DNA from 3 places in the Clostridium sp. AN503 genome. Region 2 is predicted to be linked to each of the others. Evidence: predicted binding sites of a transcription regulator. Region 2 holds the regulator's gene; each other region holds the start of a gene.
The links. Region 2 encodes Rex, which represses fermentation and respiration genes when NADH is low (regulators of the CRP and FNR family bind a similar motif). Its sites were predicted from a motif close to ATTGTTAANNNNTTAACAAT; they were not measured.
Positions count from the first base shown of each region.

Region 1: the regulator Rex is predicted to act here: its motif matches at 5,658-5,677, upstream of AB1I67_RS21375 (NAD(P)H-dependent oxidoreductase subunit E).
Region 3: the regulator Rex is predicted to act here: its motif matches at 5,436-5,455, upstream of AB1I67_RS21340 (flavocytochrome c).

Region 1 covers NZ_JBFDTP010000002.1:3,022,252-3,029,406, reverse strand. The annotation lists gene AB1I67_RS21400 (hypothetical protein) at 1-145, shown strand, start outside; gene AB1I67_RS21395 (NADH-dependent [FeFe] hydrogenase, group A6) at 472-2,220, opposite strand; gene nuoF (NADH-quinone oxidoreductase subunit NuoF) at 2,236-4,023, opposite strand; gene AB1I67_RS21385 ((2Fe-2S) ferredoxin domain-containing protein) at 4,036-4,413, opposite strand; gene AB1I67_RS21380 (ATP-binding protein) at 4,518-5,075, opposite strand; gene AB1I67_RS21375 (NAD(P)H-dependent oxidoreductase subunit E) at 5,081-5,575, opposite strand; gene AB1I67_RS21370 (DRTGG domain-containing protein) at 5,767-6,114, shown strand; gene AB1I67_RS21365 (ATP-binding protein) at 6,114-6,539, shown strand; gene AB1I67_RS21360 ([Fe-Fe] hydrogenase large subunit C-terminal domain-containing protein) at 6,573-7,155, shown strand, end outside.
Region 2 covers NZ_JBFDTP010000002.1:1,337,683-1,344,837, forward strand. The annotation lists gene AB1I67_RS13440 (nucleoside kinase) at 1-294, shown strand, start outside; RNA gene rnpB (RNase P RNA component class A) at 582-930, shown strand; gene AB1I67_RS13450 (hypothetical protein) at 1,059-2,063, shown strand; gene abc-f (ribosomal protection-like ABC-F family protein) at 2,097-4,043, opposite strand; gene AB1I67_RS13460 (redox-sensing transcriptional repressor Rex) at 4,289-4,990, shown strand; gene AB1I67_RS13465 (NAD(P)H-hydrate dehydratase) at 5,119-6,648, shown strand; gene alr (alanine racemase) at 6,658-7,155, shown strand, end outside.
Region 3 covers NZ_JBFDTP010000002.1:3,014,160-3,021,314, forward strand. The annotation lists gene AB1I67_RS21320 (TRAP transporter large permease) at 1-740, opposite strand, end outside; gene AB1I67_RS21325 (TRAP transporter small permease) at 742-1,233, opposite strand; gene AB1I67_RS21330 (TRAP transporter substrate-binding protein) at 1,306-2,394, opposite strand; gene AB1I67_RS21335 (AraC family transcriptional regulator) at 2,619-3,467, shown strand; gene AB1I67_RS21340 (flavocytochrome c) at 3,518-5,392, opposite strand; gene AB1I67_RS21345 (helix-turn-helix domain-containing protein) at 5,598-6,179, opposite strand; gene AB1I67_RS21350 (PHP domain-containing protein) at 6,186-6,935, opposite strand; gene AB1I67_RS21355 (hypothetical protein) at 6,895-7,155, opposite strand, start outside.

The DNA.
Region 1 (7,155 bases), 1.7 Mb from region 2:
GACGACAAAAAACCTTGGGTTTGTCATCGTTCCATATATAAATCCACTTGACCCTCAGGACGCGGCAAAGGATTTGGAAGAACATGGCATTCGTTGCGAGCTGCCCTCTGGCCGTGGAACGTTTTTTGGCAATCGCAGCAAGTAAGATTTAGACCGTTTTAAAATCTTTCATTACAAAGAAGTATCCCTGTTAGAAAAGTCGAGGCTGTAAAAGTCTTGATCCTAACAGGGATTTTTATGCTATTGCGGGCAGCATTGTTCAAGCCTTTGAGGATGCCGTATCATAGCATGGAATTGTACATGTTTTTATTATGATTTTCCCAGCAGATATAGATGTTTCCGGGAAACGGCAGAATCAATGTCCGTATATGTACCTCCGGTTTAGTGGAGTAAAAAATAATTATACAAGTTAAAAAGAAGTACCCTCTGCGGAGATGGAATACTCCATCCCGCAGAGGGTATTTTCCTGTTTTAGTTATTGTTGATCTTCCTCTTCACATAAGTTGTATGCAGCAGGTGATGCGCCTTCTCGCTTCCAGGTTCGCCCAGATAGGTAGCGTACAGCTCCTTGATCGCCGGGTTCTCGTGGGACTTGCGGATCGGGTTATCTTTATCTGCATCATACAGCACCTTTGCACGCATAGCCCGGATATCTACGGTGTTGCGCACGTAGCCCGGCTGCTGCGGCTGGCCGCCGCCGTTGACACATCCGCCAGGACAGCCCATGATCTCGATGAAGTGGTAGTCGGCTTCGCCGGCTTTTACTTTCTCAAGCAGTTTTCTGGCGTTGCCCAGGCCTGAGGCCACAGCAACCTTTACATCCAGACCGGCTACCGGGTAGGTGGCTTCCTTGATGCCTGCGATACCGCGGACGTCGGTAAAGTCTAAGTTTGCCAGTTCTTCACCGGTCAGGGTCTCTACTGCGGTACGCAGGGCAGCTTCCATAACACCGCCGGTAGCGCCGAAGATCACGGCTGCGCCGGTACCCAGGCCCAGAGGAGCGTCGAAGCCCTCATCCGGGAGGTTCTGGAACTTGAGGCCAACCTTGCGGATCATACGGGCCAGCTCTCTGGTGGTCAGGGAGTAGTCCACATCCGGAACCCCGTTTGCTGCCTGATCCGGGCGCTGCACCTCAAACTTCTTGGCGGTACAGGGCATGATGGATACAGAAACGATATCCTCCGGGTTTAAGCCTTCCTTCTCTGCATAGTAGGATTTGGCGATTGCGCCAAACATCTGCTGCGGAGACTTACAGCTGGACAGGTTCTCGGTCATATCCGGGAAATAATGCTCACAGTATTTGATCCATCCCGGGGAACAGGAGGTGATCATCGGCAGTACACCGCCGTTCTGGACGCGGTCCAAGAACTCGTGAGCCTCCTCCATGATGGTTAAATCCGCGCTGAAGTTTGTGTCAAATACCTTGTCAAATCCGATCCGGCGCAGCGCGGCGGCCATCTTGCCTTCCACATTGGTGCCGATCGGATAGCCAAACTCCTCGCCGAGACCTGCGCGGACAGCCGGAGCGGTCTGCACGATCACATGCTTCTTCGGGTCTGCGATCGCGGCAAGGACTTCATCAACCTGGGACTTCTCCTGGAGAGCGCCAGTCGGGCAAACTGCGATACACTGTCCGCAGGATACGCAGCTGGTCTCACCTAAGCCCATGTTAAATGCGGAACCAATGGAAGTTTCAAATCCACGTTCATTGGCGCCAATCACGCCGATACCCTGTATTTTCTCGCAGACTGCAACGCAGCGGCGGCACAGGATACATTTGCTGTTGTCACGGATCATATGGACAGCGCTGTCATCCACACAGGATGGGGTGCGCTCGCCGTCATAGTATGCTTCATCCTCCACGCCAAGCTCTTTGGCCATCTGCTGAAGCTCACAGTTGCCGCTGCGGACACAGGATAAGCACTTGCGGTCGTGATTGGATAAGAGAAGCTGCAGGGTCTTTCTGCGGGAATCCAGTACCTTGGGGGTATTGGTCCATACTTCCATGTTCTCGTTAATCGGATAGACACAGGAAGCGACCAGGCTTCTGGCGCCCTTGACTTCCACCACGCACATGCGGCAGGCAGCAATCTCATTGATCTCTTTTAAGAAACAGAGGGTCGGGATCTCAATCTGTGCCAGCCGTGCGGCTTCCAGTATGGTGGAACCTTTTGGAGCGCTTACTTCTATGCCGTTAATTTTAATTGTAATATTCTCCATATCAATTCTCCTCCATTACTGTTTGTAGATTGCACCGAATTTACATTTCTCCATGCAGGCACCGCACTTGATACATTTATCCAGGTCGATGACATGTGGATTCTTGACGGAGCCGATGATGGCGCCCGTCGGGCAGTTCCTTGCGCACAAGGTACAGCCTTTACATTTATCCGGGTCAATGTGGTAGGAGAGCAGTGCCTTACAAACGCCTGACGGGCACCGTTTCTCTTTGATATGGGCTTCGTATTCATCCCGGAAGTAGTGGAGGGTGGACAGTACCGGGTTCGGTGCGGTCTGGCCCAGCGCACAGGCGGAATTCTCTTTCACATAGTAGCACAGCTCTTCCAGCTTATCTAAATCTTCCATGGTAGCGTTGCCTTTGGTGATCTTGGTCAGCATCTCCACCATGCGCTTGGTGCCTACGCGGCATGCAGTACATTTGCCGCAGGACTCCTCAACGGTAAACTCCAGGAAGAACTTGGCGATATCCACCATACAGTCGTCTTCGTCCATAACGATCAGGCCGCCGGAACCCATCATGGAACCGATGGAGATCAGGTTGTCGTAGTCGATCGGAATGTCAAAATGCTCTGCCGGGATACATCCGCCGGAAGGACCGCCGGTCTGTGCCGCCTTGAACTTCTTGCCGTTCGGGATGCCGCCGCCGATCTCCTCGATGACCTCGCGGAGGGTGGTACCCATGGGAATCTCCACCAGTCCGGTGTTGTGGATCTTGCCGCCCAGTGCGAACACCTTGGTGCCCTTGGACTTCTCCGTACCCATGGAGGAGAACCACTCCGGCCCGTTGATGATGATCTGCGGGATGTTGGCGTAGGTCTCTACGTTGTTCAAAATGGTGGGCTTGCCAAACAGGCCCTTCTGTGCCGGGAACGGAGGTCTCGGCCTTGGCTCACCGCGGTTGCCCTCGATGGAGGTCATAAGCGCAGTCTCCTCGCCGCAGACGAACGCGCCTGCGCCCAGTCTTAAGTCTATGTCAAAATCAAAACCTGTACCGAAGATATCCTTGCCGAGAAGCTCCATCTCCCTTGCCTGGTTGATGGCGATCTTCAGACGCTCTACAGCGATCGGATACTCGGCACGCACATATATGTAACCCTGGTTGGCGCCGATGGCGTAACCTGCGATCGCCATGGCCTCCAGGACTGCGTGCGGGTCGCCCTCTAAGATGGAACGGTCCATGAATGCGCCCGGGTCGCCCTCATCGGCGTTACAGCAGACATATTTCTGGTCGGCGTCATTGCCCTTGGCCAGCTTCCATTTGAGGCCGGTGGGGAAGCCGCCGCCGCCTCTGCCGCGCAGGCCGGAATCCATCAGGCACTTGATCACGTCATCGGGGGTCATCTCGGTGAGTACCTTGCCCAGGGCCTGGTAGCCGCCGGTACCGATATACTCCTCGATCACTTCCGGGTTGATGATACCGCAGTTGCGCAGTGCGATGCGGTGCTGTTTCTTATAGAAGTCGGTGTCTACCAAAGCCTTGACGCCGGACTGGGTCACAGTCTCCTGGTATAACAGCCTGGTAACAACACGGCCTTTTAACAGATGCTCATGTACGATCTCAGGGATGTCTTCTACTTTGACCATGGAGTAGAAGCTGGCATCCGGATAGACGATCATAATCGGTCCCAGTGCACAGAGACCGTGGCAGCCAGTCTGGACAACAGAAACCTCCTGTTCCAGTCCTGCTTTCTTAATCTCCTCTTTCAGGGTTTCCATAATCTGCTGGCTCCCGGAGGACGTACATCCTGTTCCGCCGCAAACCAATACATGTGAACGATACATTTGCGTTCCTCCTTATTTGATGTCTGCTGAAGCTAAGGTGTAAGCCTCTACAACATGCCCTCCGATCAGGTGGCGCTCCACAACCTCCGCCGCCTTGTCCGGGTTCATCTTGATGTAGGTTACTTTTGGTTTTCCGGGTTCCATGATCTCCACGATCGGCTCATACTGGCATAAACCGATACAGCCAGTCTGGGTTACGGATACTTTATTGGTCAGACCCTTTTCCTGTACCAGGTTGGACAGGGTGGTCAGGACCGGCCGTGCTCCGCTTGCGATGCCGCAGGTAGCCATGCCGACCACGACACGGGTGTGGGCATGGTCTTCCGCACGCATGCTCACCTGGCTCTGCATCTTCTCGCGGATCGCTCTCAACTCTTCAAGACTCTTCATGTGATTAGATTCCTCCATTAATGATACGTATTTGTGAAACGGTACGCTGATCCTCTGAAACAGGAAAATGTACCGCCCACAGTTGCTTATTCCGACAGTGTGCGTCAATAGACGGCGCCGCCGTCAGTTTCCATCTTGTTCTCAATCAAATATTCCCTGATGTATTCTGATATCTCCGGCTCGTCAAACGGAACCCCTCCCAGAATCTCTCTGAACTCCCGGGTATCCAGGGTAAAGGAAGCTCCGCAATAGCTGTAACGGTAGAGAAAATCAGATTCCGGGTGATAGACCACCAGTGTATGTATAGTGCTGGTAATATCCCCGAGCGGCATCCTGTCAATGTGCGACAGTACGAAGACGGCTGTCACCGTAGTGCCTTTACCCGGCTGGGACTCAATGGTGAAGCTCCCGCCGGTGCTCTCCGCCGCATATTTGAAAAATGGAACCCCAAGCCCTACCTTGCGGGTCGTGCGGCTGGTGAAAAACGGGTCTGTCACGTGAGATACCTGCTCTGCCGTCATCCCGCAGCCGTCATCCCTGATGATCACGGTAAGCCGGTCTGCAGCCATGTCCGCATCTACGGTGATCTCTATAAGAGACGCCCCGGCGCGGGTGGAATTCTCTGCTACATCCAGGATATTTAAGGAAATCTCAGGCATCATAGGCGTTACTGGTATTTGGCAAGGATGCCGGGGATATCGTCAGGGGTAAGACGTCCGTAGACCTCGTCGTTGATCATCATAACGGGCGCCAGGCCGCAGGCCCCTACACATCGGCAGGAATCCAGAGAAAACTTCCCATCTGCGGTGCATTCCCCGTTGGTAATACCGAGTAATTCTTCCAGTTTGCTAAAGATAGCGCCGGAACCTTTTACATAACATGCGGTGCCCAGACATACAGAGATCTGATATTTGCCCTTTGGCTGAAGCGCGAACTGGGCATAAAATGTAGAAACACCATAAATCTTTTCCAACGGGATGCCCGTCTCATCGGAAATCATGGTCTGGACTTCAATCGGGAGATAACCATAAATCTCCTGCGCCTGCTGCATGATCGGCATCAAAGCGCCTTTCGTGTCCTTCAGCTCTGCAATGACCTTCTTTAAAGCAGCTTCCTGCTCAGGGGTCCCGCTGAAAGGTACACCTTCTTTTTTGCAAGCCATGTTAAACCCTCCTCCTAATTTGCAGTTTGTCAAATGTACATAATATTTTATCATGTAACTGACAAAAAATCTACATAAATTGCATGTTAAATGAAAAACAATTTCCGAATAATGTTGATAATTCACATCTTCAATGCTATTCTTATAGTAGTGATTTGTTCGGATTATCTTATGACAGGAGGAGAAACCATATGACTGCAAGAGACGTTCAGAATATACTGGGAGCCAGGGTGCTGGCAGGAGAGGAGTTCCTGGACCGGGAGGTCCGGAGCGCATGCGGGTCAGACATGATGAGCGATGTGCTGGCATTTTCCAAAGACCACTCCGTGCTGCTGACCGGCCTGTGCAATCCGCAGGTGATCCGCACGGCGGAAATGCTGGATATCGTCTGCCTGATCTTCGTGCGGGGGAAAAAGCCGGATGAGACGCTCATTGAGATGGCGAAGGAGCGGGACTTGATCGTGATGGAGACCGGTCACCGGATGTTTTCTGCCTGTGGGATGTTATATAAGGCGGGGCTCGGCGGAGGTGCAGTATAATGGAAGACGCGATCGTTTTAAAATACCACATTTCCCCGGATGACTTTACCCGCGCGGGCGAGGCCAGCAGCGACGTGAAGGGGAAGCTGAAGCAGATGGGCGTCAGCCCCGAAGCGGTCCGCAAGGTGGCGATCGCCATGTATGAGGGGGAGATCAATATGGTGATCCACGCAAAGGGCGGGGAGATCACCGTGGAGATCACGCCTCAAAGGATCAAGATGGTCTTAGATGACGTGGGACCGGGGATCCCGGATGTGGAGATGGCTATGAAGGCCGGGTACTCTACTGCGCCGGATGAGGTGCGGAGCCTGGGGTTTGGGGCCGGCATGGGGCTTCCCAACATGAAAAAATATACAGACGATATGAAGATAGAGACAGAGCTTGGTGTGGGGACGGTCATCACCATGGAGGTCCGTCTGGAGTAGACGGCGTTCTGTCCGATAGGAGGTGTTGGCGGATTGGACAAATTTTACCATTCTGTGCGGCTGGATGAGGAGCTGTGCAAGGGCTGCATCAACTGTATCAAGCGCTGTCCCACCCAGGCGATCCGGGTGCGGGGCGGCAAGGCCCAGATCAACGGCAAATTCTGCATAGACTGCGGCGAATGCATCCGTGTCTGTCCGCACCATGCAAAGCGCGCGACTTATGACAAGCTGGATGTGATGAAGCAGTACCGCTACACGGTGGCGCTGCCTGCGCCGTCCCTGTACAGCCAGTTCAACAATTTAGACGATGTGAATATTGTGCTGAATGCCCTTCTTTTGATGGGCTTTGACGATGTGTTTGAGGTCAGCGCGGCGGCAGAGCTGGTCTCGGACGCCACAAGGGAATATCTGACGCAGCATGAGGACAATCTGCCGATCATCAGCACAGCCTGCCCGTCGGTGGTGCGGCTGATCCGGGTCCGGTTCCCCAACCTGATCCCGCATCTGCTGCCATTGAATCCCCCGGTGGAGGTGGCAGCGATGCTGGCGGCAAAGCGGGCCATGAAGCAGACCGGGTTTGCCAGAGAGGACATCGGGATCTGCTTTATTTCCCCGT
Region 2 (7,155 bases):
GCCCAGGACACGATCCGTATGTGGCCGTCCGTGCGCAGAGGCGAGGAGGAAAACATCTTCCCCTACCAGGAAGAAGCCGACGTCATGTTCAACTCTGCACTGGTCTATGAGCTGGCAGTGCTTAAACAGTACGCCGAACCAATCCTCTTTGGCGTCCCCCGTGACAGCGCCGAGTATATAGAGGCCAAACGCCTGCTGAAATTCATGGATTATTTCCTGGGCGTCAGCAGCGAGGACATCCCCAAAAACTCCGTTTTACGTGAGTTCATCGGCGGAAGCTGTTTCAAAGTCTAAAATAATGTCAACGTCAGTACCGTCAAGCCAGCGCCAATACCGCCGCCACTACCATTTTTTTGCAGCGGCAGAGAACACGTTGGCGAGGAAGGGCTGGGCTGGAGGAATGCTTACGGAGGCGTTGAAGCCCATCGGTACTTAGGCGCTGTATTTCAAGCGCCTTACGTACCGTTATGCGCTTCACCGAGCGAGAGCGCCCTCCGTAAGCATTCCTCCAGCCCAGCCCTTCCCTATCCAAAAACGTAAACATTGACACCCCCCAAAAACAATGGTAAAATAAAAAAGCTTGAGTAAGACAGATGGTCGCTGCCGCATGGCCGAAAGGCGGCGGGAGAGGAAAGTCCGGGCTTCACAGGGCAGGGTGCCAGATAACGTCTGGCGGAGGCGACTCCAGGGACAGTGCAACAGAAATATACCGCCGGTCTCAGGCCGGTAAGGGTGGAAGGGCAGTGTAAGAGACTACCGCCCGTCTGGTAACAGGCGGGGCACATGTAAACCCCATCCGAAGCAAAACCGAACAGAAAGCATAAGGCGGCCCGTCTGCTTTCGGGTAGGTTGCTTGAGCCAGGTGGCGACATCTGGCCTAGATAGATGACCATCCAACGACATAACCCGGCTTACCGTCTTGCTCACAACATGATTATGAGGGCTCTCCGCTTTGGCGGAGGGCTGTTTTTCCATATAAAGGCCTGTTGATACAGGCAGGGACAGAGAAGACAGGGACATACATATAGAGATATGCAGGCAGGAAGGATTGAGTGCCCGTGAAAAAATACAGGATATTTCCGCTTGTCCTGGCAGCGGTGATGGCAGTGCCGGCATTGCCGGTGATACCGGGGGCAGGACAGGCATTTGCCATGTCGGCGCCGGGCAGCGGGGGAGCCAACTGGCATTACAGCGACAGGGACCACCATTGGTATTATTATGACGAGGATCAGACTCCGCATACGGGCTGGCTCAAATATGAGGGCGAATGGTACTGGTTTGACCCGTCCGGCTGGATGGCAGATGGCGGGAGCCGGGGCATCGACGGGGTGACGTACCATTTTTATGCAAACGGGCATATGACGTGGAACCAGTATATCGGACTGAAATACTACGATGCGGATGGACAGCCGGATGAATCGCATGACATCCGTGTGATCGGTTCGGAAAATCCCACATCAGAGGATAAGGACCTGATCACGGATTATCTCTACGAGGTGCCCAGGTCCTGGATTGCCCAGTTTGTAAAGGACGGCTGGCAGTTCATGTTTTACAAGAAAAAGAAATATTTTGCGGCGCCCAGTACAGATATGGGGGTCTATTACGTTTATCACAGCGTGGACACCCATTACAAAAAGGCGAAGTTTACGGACGCAGATTCTATCCTGCAGGCGTTCGGCGAGTACGTGGGATATGCCGCGGGCTGCTATCAGGAGGGGGATGTGCGGATGCAGGAACTGTGGAATGATTACAATGCGCTGCACAGCCTGCTGGAGATACCGGATTACTATTCCAATGACAGCCAGTTCTACTTCGGAAAGCTGTTTGCGGCGTATCTGGATGGGGAGACGAAGGAGGATATGCTGCGCAATGCTCCCAGAGCCTGCGAGGTGCTTGAGGAGATCCTGCACATGAAGGACGACGAGGAGACCAGGGCCAGGCTGAAAGCAAAACGGGAAGCGGAGCGGAAGGAGGCTGCGGAGCGGGCGGCCAGGATCGCGGCGGAAGAAGGCTACGGGCCTGGTGTGAAAAGGCCGGAGGAAAGTACAGAAGCGGCAGAATAGATCAAAAGAGTCATAGAAAAGAAGAGCCGGCAGTTATTCCGCCAGCTCCTCCCACTGTTCATAGAGTTCTTCCAGCTTTGTCTGGATGGACTCTTTTTCATTGTTAAGTTCTAAAAGCTTATCCACATCCGTGTAGATCTCCTCCAGGGTTAAAAGCCCGTCAATCTCTGCATCGCGGGTTTCAAGGCGGTGGATCTCGTCCTCTGTTTTCTTTAGATCGTTCTGGCGTTTGCGGATGCGCGCCTGCTCCTCCTTCTGGGCTTTCCAGTCCTGCTTGACTTCAGATACGGCTTCTCCATTGCTGGAGGAAGAAACTCCGGAAGCCATAACAGAGTCGCCGGAATCAGCAGCCGGGGTCACGTAGAGGCTTGTCATCAGTTCTTTTTTCTCTAAGTAATAGTCGTAATTCCCGATATAATTAAGCAGCGTCCGACCAGTCAGCTCCAGGATCCGGGTGGCAGTCTGATTGATGAAATACCGGTCATGGGACACGTACAGAACTGTGCCGGTATAATTCTGCAGCGCATCCTCCAAGATCTCCTTGGAGGTAATATCTAAATGGTTGGTCGGCTCGTCCAGGATCAAGAAGTTCGCCTCCGAGAGCATCAGCTTTGCGAGGGAAACACGTCCCCGCTCCCCGCCGCTTAAATCGGAGATTCGCTTAAACACATCGTCGCCCGTAAATAAAAATGCGGCAAGGATATTGCGCACCTGGGTGTTGGTCAGGTTAGGGTAGGCGTCCTGGACCTCCTCAAACACAGTCTTTTCCATGTGGAGCACATGGTGCTCCTGGTCGTAGTAACCGACATGGACCTTGGAACCGAGGGTGATGGTCCCGGTATCGGCGGGCAGCATCCCGTTGATCAGCTTTAAAATGGTGGTCTTCCCGGTACCATTGTTGCCGATGATGGCAACCCGCTCGCCTCGTTTCACATCCATATCGATGTGGTCAAACAGCTTCTGGCTGCCAAAGGCCTTGCTTAAATCCCGGATGGTCAGCACGTCGTTGCCGCTGGTGATATTGGGCTCCAAAGCGATATGCATCTCATCATTGACTTCCACGGGCTTTTCAAGGACCTCGATCTTGGCAAGCATCTTTTCCCGGCTCTCCGCGCGTTTAATGGACTTTTCCCGGTTGAAGGATTTGAGCTTGGTGATCACTTCCTCCTGATGCCTGATCTCCTGCTGCTGGTTTAAATAGGCTTTCATCTGGGCGGCGCGGACCATGGCTTTTTTCTCGCTGTAGGCGGTGTAGTTGCCCTGGTAGACGGCGCTGCGGCCCTGTTCCAGCTCCACGATCTTTGTGACCACGCGGTTTAAGAAATACCGGTCATGGGCGACGATCACGACAGCCCCGTTGTAGTTTAAGAGATAGGTCTCAAGCCATGCGATGGATTCCATATCCAGATGGTTGGTCGGCTCGTCGAGAAGGATCACATCCGGGCGGGAGAGCAGGAGCCGGCCTAAGGATACGCGGGTCTTCTGGCCTCCCGACAGAGTAGTGACCTTTTTGTCAAATTCGTCCTCGCAAAAGCCCAGACCCTTTAAAACGCCGGTGATCTCACTCTGCCAGGCGTAGCCGTTTTCCAGCTCGAAGGTGTGGTTTAAGCGGCTGTAGGCGGAAAGCATCTGTTCCAGCTCTTCTCCCTGCGCATCCTTCATCTTCAGTTCCAGGCTGCGGATCTGCTGCTCCATCTCGATGATGGGGCGTTTTACTTCCTTAAGCTCCTCGTAGATGCTGCGGGAGCTGTCAAGATCCTGGTGCTGTGCCAGATAACCCAGGGTTTTTCCTTTGGACAGGACCACTTCGCCCTGGTCAGCAGCAAGTTCGCCGACGATGATCTTCAGCAGGGTAGATTTGCCGGCGCCGTTGATACCGACGATGGCGGCCTTTTCCTGGTCTTCTATATGGAAGGACACATCGGACAGGATCTGGTCTGTGCCGAATGCCTTGTTTATGTGATTGCACGATAATATCATAGGATATCACTCCGTTTCCTGCAGTATGTTTAAGTACAACTATTATATCTCAAGCTAGTATAATATAGCCTGCACTTTTTTTCAACATTTCTTTTCCCTTGAGTTTTTGCATTTTGCAGCGGAAACTTAAGCTCCTTTCCTTGTATAAATTTACAAACCTGCCGGAAATGTATGAAAACATATTTGACATAAAATTGACGAAAAGGTATAATAAAAGGAAGTTGATTGAATGAGAGGTGAATATCATGGAAGGTAGAGAGATATCTAAGGCGGTCATAACACGGCTTCCGAGATATTACCGTTATCTGGGGGAATTGCTGGAATCGGGGGTGGAGCGGATCTCGTCCAACGAGCTGAGCGTCAGGATGAGAGTGACGGCATCGCAGATCCGGCAGGATTTAAATAATTTCGGCGGCTTTGGCCAGCAGGGATATGGCTATAATGTCAAATATCTTTATACGGAGATCGGGAAGATACTGGGGATCGACCGGCAGCACAACCTGATCATCATCGGGGCCGGGAACCTGGGCCAGGCTATCGCCAATTATGCCAATTTTGAGAAGCGGGGATTTATCATCAAGGGAATGTTTGATATCAATCCCAGACTGATCGGCCTGGTGGTGCGCGGCATAGAGATCCGTGGTGTGGATGATCTGGAGCAGTTTATAAGGGACAACGATGTGCAGATGGCGGCGCTGACGATCCCCAAGACCAAAGCTCCCGAGATTGCCGACCGTCTGGTTGACGCAGGCATCAAAGCGATCTGGAATTTCGCCCATGTGGACTTAACGGTACCGGACGATGTGGTGGTGGAGAACGTACACCTGTCAGAGAGCCTGATGCGCCTGTCTTACCGCGTGTGCAGCATGCAGGACCGGATCGATGAAGAGAAGGAGCAGACAGAGATGAAACCTGCCAGGCAGGAAAAAGACAGTACAAGATCCTGATATATTGGGCATGCAAAAATATTCATAAAAATTCTCCGTGTGAGTTTGTTCACAAAGGAAAATTTTTATGAATATTTTTATAGGGCGGAAAATATCCCCGCTTCCACTTCAAAGGAGGTTTCGAGATCATGAAATACGCAGTAACCGGCAGCCAGATGAAGCAGATTGACAAGGATACCATAGACCGGATCAAAATCCCGTCCCTGGTTCTGATGGAGCGCGCAGCGCTGGCGGTGGCCGATGCAGCAGAGCGTATCCTTTCCCCGTCCTCTGCCCGCGTTCTGTCTGTCTGCGGAACCGGCAACAACGGCGCTGACGGTATTGCGGCAGCGCGTATTCTTAAATGCAGAGGATACGATGTGACGGTTCTTTTAGCAGGCAGCTTAGAGCATGCCTCACACGAGCACAGGGTCCAGCAGCAGATTGCGGAAAACCTGGATGTTCCGATGGTGGAGTACAGTGATTTTGTCCCGGGAAGCTGTGACGTGATCGTGGACGCTTTGTTCGGGATCGGATTGGGCAGGGAGATCGAGGGTGAATACCGAGAGCTTCTTAAGATGCTTGCTGAAAAACGCAGGTCGGGGGAAGCAAAGGTGGTGGCAGTAGATATCCCATCCGGCATCCATGCAGATACCGGTGCCGTTATGGGCGCTGCACTGCCGGCAGATATTACCGTGACTTTTGGATATTTAAAGACAGGCCTGATGCTGTATCCCGGCAGGAGCTATGCGGGGGCGGCAGAGGTGGCCGATATCGGATTTTCCCAGGTGAGCTTAACCTGCGCAGGCTGGGACGGGATGATACTGGAGCCGTCGGACCGGAGCCGGATTCCGGCGCGCCAGGCAGACGGCAATAAGGGAACGTTCGGAAAGCTGCTTGTCATAGCAGGTTCTGTGGGCATGAGCGGTGCCGCTTATTTAAGCGCGCTTGCCGCCTACCGGGCGGGAGCAGGGCTGGTGAAGATCCTGACGGTCCCGGAGAACCGGGCAGTCCTCCAGGCCCAGCTTCCCGAGGCGATCGTAGAGACCTGCGATCCGGAAGCGATCACACCTTACAGCGATGCAGAAGATGGGGAGAGCTTCCGGACGGTCCTGGAAAGCCAGTGCGACTGGGCGGATGCCATTGTCCTGGGGCCGGGCCTGGGCCAGGAAGCTTATGTGGAATACCTGGTGGAGGCTGTGCTTTCCCACGCCTATGTGCCGATCGTGCTGGATGCGGACGGACTGAATACAGTTGCGGCCCATCCTTATCTGACCCGGTATTTTACGGAAAATATCATTATCACCCCTCACATGGGAGAGATGGCGCGGCTGTGCGCCTGTCCGGTGGAGGAGCTGAAGGCGGACCCGGTGCGGGCGGCAAGGGAGTACAGCGGCAGGTACGGTGTGGTCTGTGTGATGAAGGATGCGGCCACGGTGACCGCCGATAAGGACGGCAATGTGTATTTAAATCCCAGCGGCTGCAGCGCCATGGCGAAGGCTGGTTCCGGGGATGTACTTTCAGGCACGGTCGCCGGGCTGTTGGCGAGAGGGATGGAGTGTGCGGAGGCAGCGGCCTTCGGCGTTTATCTCCACGGGCTTGCAGGAGAAGCCGCAGCAGCAGAATACGGTGAGAACGGCCTGCTTGCACACAATATCGCGGACTGCTTACACTGTTAGGAAGGATACATGAAAAGGGAGAATGACATGAAGACCTATACAAGAGTCTATGCACCCATAGACCTGGATGCAGTCGTTTATAATATGGAGTCCATGAAAAAGAATATCTCACCGGATACGGGGATGATCGGCGTGGTGAAAACGGATGGTTACGGGCATGGGGCCGTGCCTGTAGCGCAGGCTGTTGACCCATATGTAGCGGGATATGCGGTGGCGACCATCGACGAGGCGCTGAACCTGCGCCGCCATGGAGTTGTAAAACCGGTCCTGATCCTGGGTGTGACACACGTAAGCCGATATGAGGAGCTGCTGGAGCATGACATCCGCCCTGCGGTCTTTACCATGGAACAGGCAAAGCCCCTGTCAGATCTGGCGGTGCGGGCTGGAAGAACGGCCAATATCCATCTGGCCCTGGATACCGGTATGAGCCGCATCGGCATGACCCCGGATGAGCAGGGAGCGGACCTGGCAGCAGGGATCGCAGGACTTCCCGGCATCCGGGCGGAG
Region 3 (7,155 bases), 1.7 Mb from region 2:
GCTATCGCCAGCACGCCGGATTCCGTCGGAGTCACCAGCCCAAAAATAATTCCGCAGAGAATGATCAAAGGCGTGATCAGGGCTGCCAGTGAATCCCAAAACGTGCGCAGGAAATTCTTGAGCGAAAATCTGGTGATCTCGATATCATATCCTCTGCGGCGGTACGCCACATAGTTTACCCCACATTGTAAGAAGCCGATTAAAATGCCGGGGATCACCCCGCCCAGAAACAGCTTTGCCACAGGAGTTTCCGTATAAAAGGAATAAAGGATCATGGCGATACTGGGTGGAATGATCGGGCTCAGCATGGAAGAGCCTGCCGTCACCGCAACTGCATAATCTTTGTCATACCCCTGCTTTTCCATAGCCGGGATCAGCATTCCGCCGATAGCCGATGCATCCGCTGCGCCGGACCCCTGGATCCCGCCAAACAGCATGGAGGTAATGATATTAACGTATCCCAGCCCTCCTTTAAACTGCCCCACGGCAGCATTGGCGAAGTTGACCAGCTTGTCGGTGATCTGCGCCTTCCCCATGATATTTCCGGCCAGGACAAAAAACGGGATCGCCATTAAGGCAAAGGAGTTAATGCTTCCAAACAGACGGATCGTCACCAGGGAAAACGGAATATCCATTGCAATGACAAAGATGATCGCCGTCATAAGGGTTGACATAAAGATTGGAAACCCCAGAAAAATAAAAATCATCAGGACTGCAAATACGAGCAACGCCTCCAGCATATTACTGCTCCTCCTTTCTCACCGGTTTCTGAAACAGCGTAATCGAGTACTCCATGATCAGAAATGCACAACCGGCGGGTATTGCCGCATAAAACCAGGCGATCGACAGATCCGGCAGATTCTGAAGCATGGTCTTTCTGCTGTTCAGAGTATAGATGACCCCTTCCCTCATGACTGCCAAAAGTGCAATGATAACGATAACTGTCGCTGCTTTTTTCGCATAGATCATCTGTTTCTCCGACAGGAATTTTTTCAGGAAAAACTCCACACTGAGGTGGGAGTTATGCTTTACCCCAACGCTGGCTGCCAAAAATGCAACCCATATGGCTGTCAGGCGGATGACTTCATCCCCCCATGCAAACGGCCGCAGGCTTGCCGAGGTAAAGTACCGCAGCGTGATCTGCACCAGGCTCAGCGCCACAATCCCTCCAAGCATGGTAATGATCGCACACGAGCGGATTTTATCCAGTATTTTATATAGTTTTCCTACCATATACGCTCCTTATAAACACAAGGGAGTGTCTGCCACTCCCCTGCTTTTCCTTATTCTTTGTAACGTCCGTCCCTACTTTAGCTCAATGATCATGTCAATAAAGGAATTCCAGTTATCCCCTTTCGCCCTGTACTCCTCCAGCATCGGCTGGCAGGCTTCCACCCATTTGTCGATATCCTGGAGTTCTGTTATGACAACGCCTTCGCTCTTCATCACTTCCAGAGCCGCTTCATTGTCCTCGTCATCCAACGCGTCCTGATAAGCCTCTGTCTCGTCCACAGACTCTTTGACGATCTGCTGCAGATCCTCCGGAAGGCCCTTAAACCAGTCTGCATTGAAATAGAACTGGATACATGCCATGCAGTGATTGGTGATCGCAAGGTTTTTTGCATTATCCTGGAACTTCATGGAGTTGATCATGGAAGGTGATGCCTCCATTCCATCCATAACCTTTGTCTGAAGCGCAGTGTAAACCTCATTCCAGTCCATGGTCGTTCCCGATGCCCCCAGACTCTCAAACATGGAAATATACACTGCATTCGGGCCTCTCATCTTTAAGCCCTTCATATCCTCTAAGCTGGTCACCGGAGATACGGTCAGCATATCTCTTGACCCCATGGACATGGTTCCGTATGTATAGAAACCATACTCACCGAGTCTGTTATTGACTTCATCCTCCATGGCCCTGGTGATTTCCCGGTACTGGTCATTGCTGTCAAATAGAAACGGGAACTCATACATCTGCAGTTCCGGTACCCATACGCCCGGACCGGTTCCCGGAGCCGCCAGCACAAGCTCCAACGCTCCTGCCTGGCACATCTCCACCTGTTCGGACTGGCTTCCCAGCTCGCTTCCGAAATTGGCGGTAGTCTTGATCCTTCCGCCTGATTTCTCCTCTACGGTCTTGCAGAAGAACTCCAGGGCCTTACCGATGGTTCCGGTCTGTGCCTGATTCGTCGTTGTACGCAGTTCATACACCCTGCCATCGTCAGCAGGCTTGGCCGCTTCTGTCTGTAGCGCCTCACTCTGCGCCGCTTTCGTCCCTGCGGCTTCAGCGGCTGCCGCTTCTGTTGCTGCCGGCTGACTGCTTCCGGAAGAGCTGCATCCCCCGATGACCGCCGCTGTCAGGACTGCTGCCATAAGTAAAACTCTTTTTTTCATAATACACCTTCTCCTTTTGTATTTTGTTGTTGAGTTTCTTATGCGGACATTATAACACTATGTGATTTATATAACGATGGTAATAGATGCTCTCAAGGTGGTATATCCTGCGAATATTATGGTTTTCGTTATTAATATAACAGTATTTACCATTGCTTTCCCGCCAGATTTTATTAGAATAAAAGTATAATTAATGAACAAATTTTAATGGAGTGATGTACAACATGCAAAAAATCCCCTTTACAGATCATCAGTTTGTGATCAATGAGGATTACCGCATCTATTCTTACTACGACACCAGCAAAGACAGGATTTACAAACACTGCCACAAATTCTATGAATTGTATATCCTGATTTCCGGCCATGTGAAGTATTCCACAGCCGGAAACTCCTTTTTTCTCGCGCCGGGAGATTTTCTTTTCATCAACAAACTGCAGGAGCATTTCCCGGAGGTCCTGGATTTTTCCGTGCCCTATGAGAGAATGGCTTTGCATGTTTCTCCCGAGGTGCTGCAGGAACTCTCCTGCGGCAATGTGAATCTGGCGGCGATATTTACCGCAAATGAATTTAAAGTCTATCACTATCCTCCCGCCCTGCATTCCCAGATCACGGCGCATTTGGACACACTGTTTGAGCTGTACCATTCGCCGGATACCTATGGTTCCAAAATCCTTGGCCGAAGCACCCTGGCCGCCCTTTTTGTCCTGTTTAACAAATACATGGATACCCCCTCTATCTATTCCTTTGGCAAACAAAACAAGAACATCCAGATCATTCCTCTCGTAGAGAGCTATGTGAGAAATCATCTGAACGAAAAGATAACCGTAGAAGATCTGGCGGCTCATCTGTTTTTCAACAAGTACTATTTCATGCACCAGTTTAAGGAGATCTCCGGCATGTCGGCTTATCAGTTTGTACAAAAAGTGCGGCTGACGGTCCTGACCGAAATGGTAAAAGAAGGATGTCCTCTCGCCATAGCCACCGCGCGATGCGGGTTTCAGGATTATTCCAACTTTTACAAACTCTTCAAGAAAGAATTTGGATGCAGCCCGAAAGAATTTTTCCAAAAGTAAAAAGCGTCTGGCGACAGATATCGCCAAACGCTTTTTACTTTTGCTCAGACTTATTTTGTATATGCCGCAGCATTCTTGCCTGCGATCCGGCCGAATACCACCGTATCAGTCAGTGCGTTGCCGCCCAGACGGTTGCTTCCGTGGATACCTCCGGTCACCTCGCCGGCTGCGTACAGGCCCGGGATCACATTGCCGTCCTTATCGATCACTTCCGTGTTGGTGTTGATCTTTACGCCGCCCATGGTATGATGCACGGTCGGCACGCGCTCCGCTGCATAGAATGGACCGTCGTTGATGCCGTTGTTTACCTTGTCGGTGTCTGTAAACAGGGTGCGGCCAAATTCATCTGGCTGTCCCTCCAGATCGCCGCCCAGGCAGTGGCGGTTGTACTCTTCCACGCTGGCAACCAGGTTCTCCGCCGGTACGCCGATCTTCTCCGCCAGCTCTTCTAAGGTATCCGCCTTGTAAGCCCGCCCTGCGGCTACCAGGTCATTGATGGTCTCGTTGAAGTTATTTACCTCATCGCCGGTGGGGTATCCGTCGCTGTCCATAATGATGTACATGGTGCTGTCCGGCTGATCGAACAGGCCTAAGGTCATCTCGTCGCGGCGCCCGCCCTCATTTACAAAACGCTTGCCTTCCTTGTTTACAAAGATACGGCTCTCTACCGCATGCTCAATGTTGCCGGACAGGCTTCCGGTCTTCGGATCGCCCAGGGGGAGCAGCTGGATGTTGCCCATCTGCACCAGATCTGCGCCTATTTCCTCGGCCATCACGATACCGTCGCCGGTGATCGCGGTGGTGTTGGTGGAAGGGATGGTCTCATCCAGAGTCGGCCATAACTTGGTCTCCTCGTTGTACTTCTCACGCATCTCCACGTTCTGGCCAAAGCCGCCGGTTGCCAGAACAACACCGTTGTTTGCTTTTACAGTGACGGTGTTCCCGGTCTCACCGGTGCACACTACACCGGTCACAACGCCGTCCTCCATGATCAGATGCTCTGCTTTGGTGTTGTACTTCACGGTGATGCCGTCATTCTTTTCCATATAGCCTTTGTAAGTTTTGAAGAAACCGGAACCCTCCGGCTCCACCGGCTTATGCGCGCGCTCCCACATACCGCCGGTCACGGTGAATACGCCGTCCTGGAATTCCATCCCCAGGGATTTCAGCCATTCTACACCGTCCCAGGCATTCTCAACCAGGGTGCGAACCAGATCCGGATCGCCCTGCTTGTCTCCGCCCTCGTAGGTCTGCTCATAATGGAAATCCACACTGTCATTTCTCGCCAGAGCAGTCTCGCTGCCGTCATCCACAGCATTTAAAGCGCCCCCTGCCAAAGCGGTATTGCCGCCCATATTGGAAGTCTTCTCAATCACGATCACAGACTTTCCATCCTGGTTTGCCGTAACAGCCGCCGCCATACCGGCTCCGCCCGCTCCGATCACGACCACATCTGCGGTCAGTTCCTCGTCGGCCTCCGCAATCTTTTCAAGCTTCACTGCCTTTAAAGCCTCCGGGTCGCCACCCGCCTGCTTCACACAGTCAGCAACGCCTTCCAGGATCGCGTTGCTGGTCAGCGTCGCGCCGGAAACCGCATCAATTCCAAGCCCCTGAAGCTCGATGATCTGCGCCGGCATGGACTCGCAGACCGGCTCGCCGATGCCCGGGGTCTCCTCATGATCCAGCGTGATCTCCGTGATGGCGTCACTGCTGAAGGTCACGTTCACGGTCATCTCCTTCATGCCTGTCACAACCGCGCTGTAGGTCCCCGGTGTGTAGGCTCCTGCTTCTGCATCTGACGGCGCCGCCGTGGTAGTGGTCTCTGCCGCTGTGGTCGTGTCCGCAGGCTTTCCCTGGCAACCGGCCAGAGAAGCAGCCATGACTGCAGCCATTGCAAGGGCTGCAAAACGTCGGTTCTTTCTCATAGATAAAATCCTCCCTTTCGTGTTAGGTTAACACTGTTAACTTTGTGTTAAAATTTTATCATATCCAACGTTATAAATCAAGTACAAGTTGCCTTGAGTTTCCGCATTTTGCAGCGGCGGCGGCCGGGGGACAGAGCAAAACCGCTTCTGCTCTGTCCCCCGGCCGCCGCCGCTGCAAAATGCGGAAACTCAAACAGGTTACCTGTTATCGCCCCGCCGTCTTTTCCAGATTCTCATAGATCCGCTGCTGAAGCTCCCGGATCCGGTCCTCCGGCCGCTCGCCCTCCAGCATCAGGCCGCTGTTGATGACGAAGGCGCTCCCATACGCCAACGTCTGAAAATTAAAGTAATAAGCCCGCTCCAGTTCCTTTGAAAGATTATGCTCCCGGCAATAAAAACGGAACTGGTCCGCCATCATGCGAAAGCTTTTCCATTTGCGGATCCCGAGCTGTGTCTCATCGATCGTATGCCAGAACGACGGGTCGATCAGAAACGGATACTTGCAAAGGCAGCCGATGTACGCTTCATTCATCGCCAGATGAGCCTCTTTATACCTGCCCGGGAAACGGTCCCTGACCGCCTCCATGGACTTTGACAATTCCTCATCCAGACGCCGGGAAATGGTCAGAAAAAACTCCTGCCGCCCCTTAAAATATTTAAAAGGAGCCGCGCAGGAGACATGGCAGGCATCCGCCACCGCCCTTGCTGAAAACCCGTCCATACCGTTTTCCTTAAGCTGGCGGATACCCTCCGCGATCAGTTCTTCTTCCAGATTCCTTGCACCCATGTTCCTTTAAATTCCTTTCAGATAATCGATCACTGCCTGCACAGACCGCTCCCGCACAGGGAGCGTGAGCTCCGGTTCATGGATGTGCTCCAGATAATGGGCGTCCGAATTGCTGACGATCCGGCACCCTTCCAGATAAGGGTTTTCCTTCCTCACCTGATGGAGCTTTTTTAGATCCTTTACCTCCGCCGTTTTAAAACGGCTGTCCGGCGGCACAAATCCCAGATTCGCAATCAGGCTGTTCGCCGTTTTTTCAATATGAGCGGGGAACATAACCCCGCCAAAGGACTCCGTGAGTTCCCACAGGCCGTCAAAGGAAATGTCCGCGCTGTTGATCAAAAGGTACGGCTCCGTCCCCACCCACTCGTCATTCTCATCACAGATCTGCTGTTTCCCGAAAATAGCCTCGTTGTTGGGAAATCTCATCAGCCGTTCATACACATATGCGTCAAAATCCATAGCCTGGGAAAGCTCCGGGAACAGGCATACGGCGTGAACCTCCTCCGAAGTATTGATCTCCATGCCGGGGATCGCCATCACGCCATACTCCTGCGCAAGCTTTAACACCGCCGGGCAGTTTTTGCAGGAGTTGTGGTCTGTCACCGCGATCACATCCAGCCCCTTGATGGCTGCCATGCCCACGATATTGCCCGGTGTCATATCATCATCCCCGCACGGGGAAAGGCAGGAATGGATATGCAGGTCATAGCTTAAGTCAACCATGGCCCTGCCTGTAAACCCACAGCGCCGCGTCAAAGATCGGCTTCTCCGTGCCAAGGACCGTGATCTCCTGATCCTTTGCTTTCTTTAAAGCCACCTCGTCTAAGGCCACGCCCTCCGCCATGATGATACATGCCGCGTCCGCCAGGGTTGCCACTGCCAGCGTATTCATATTCCCCATCACCGTCACCCAGGCGCAGCCCTCCGGCGCATGCCCCATGGCGATGCTCAAAAGATCGCAGCAGAACGGGGTAGT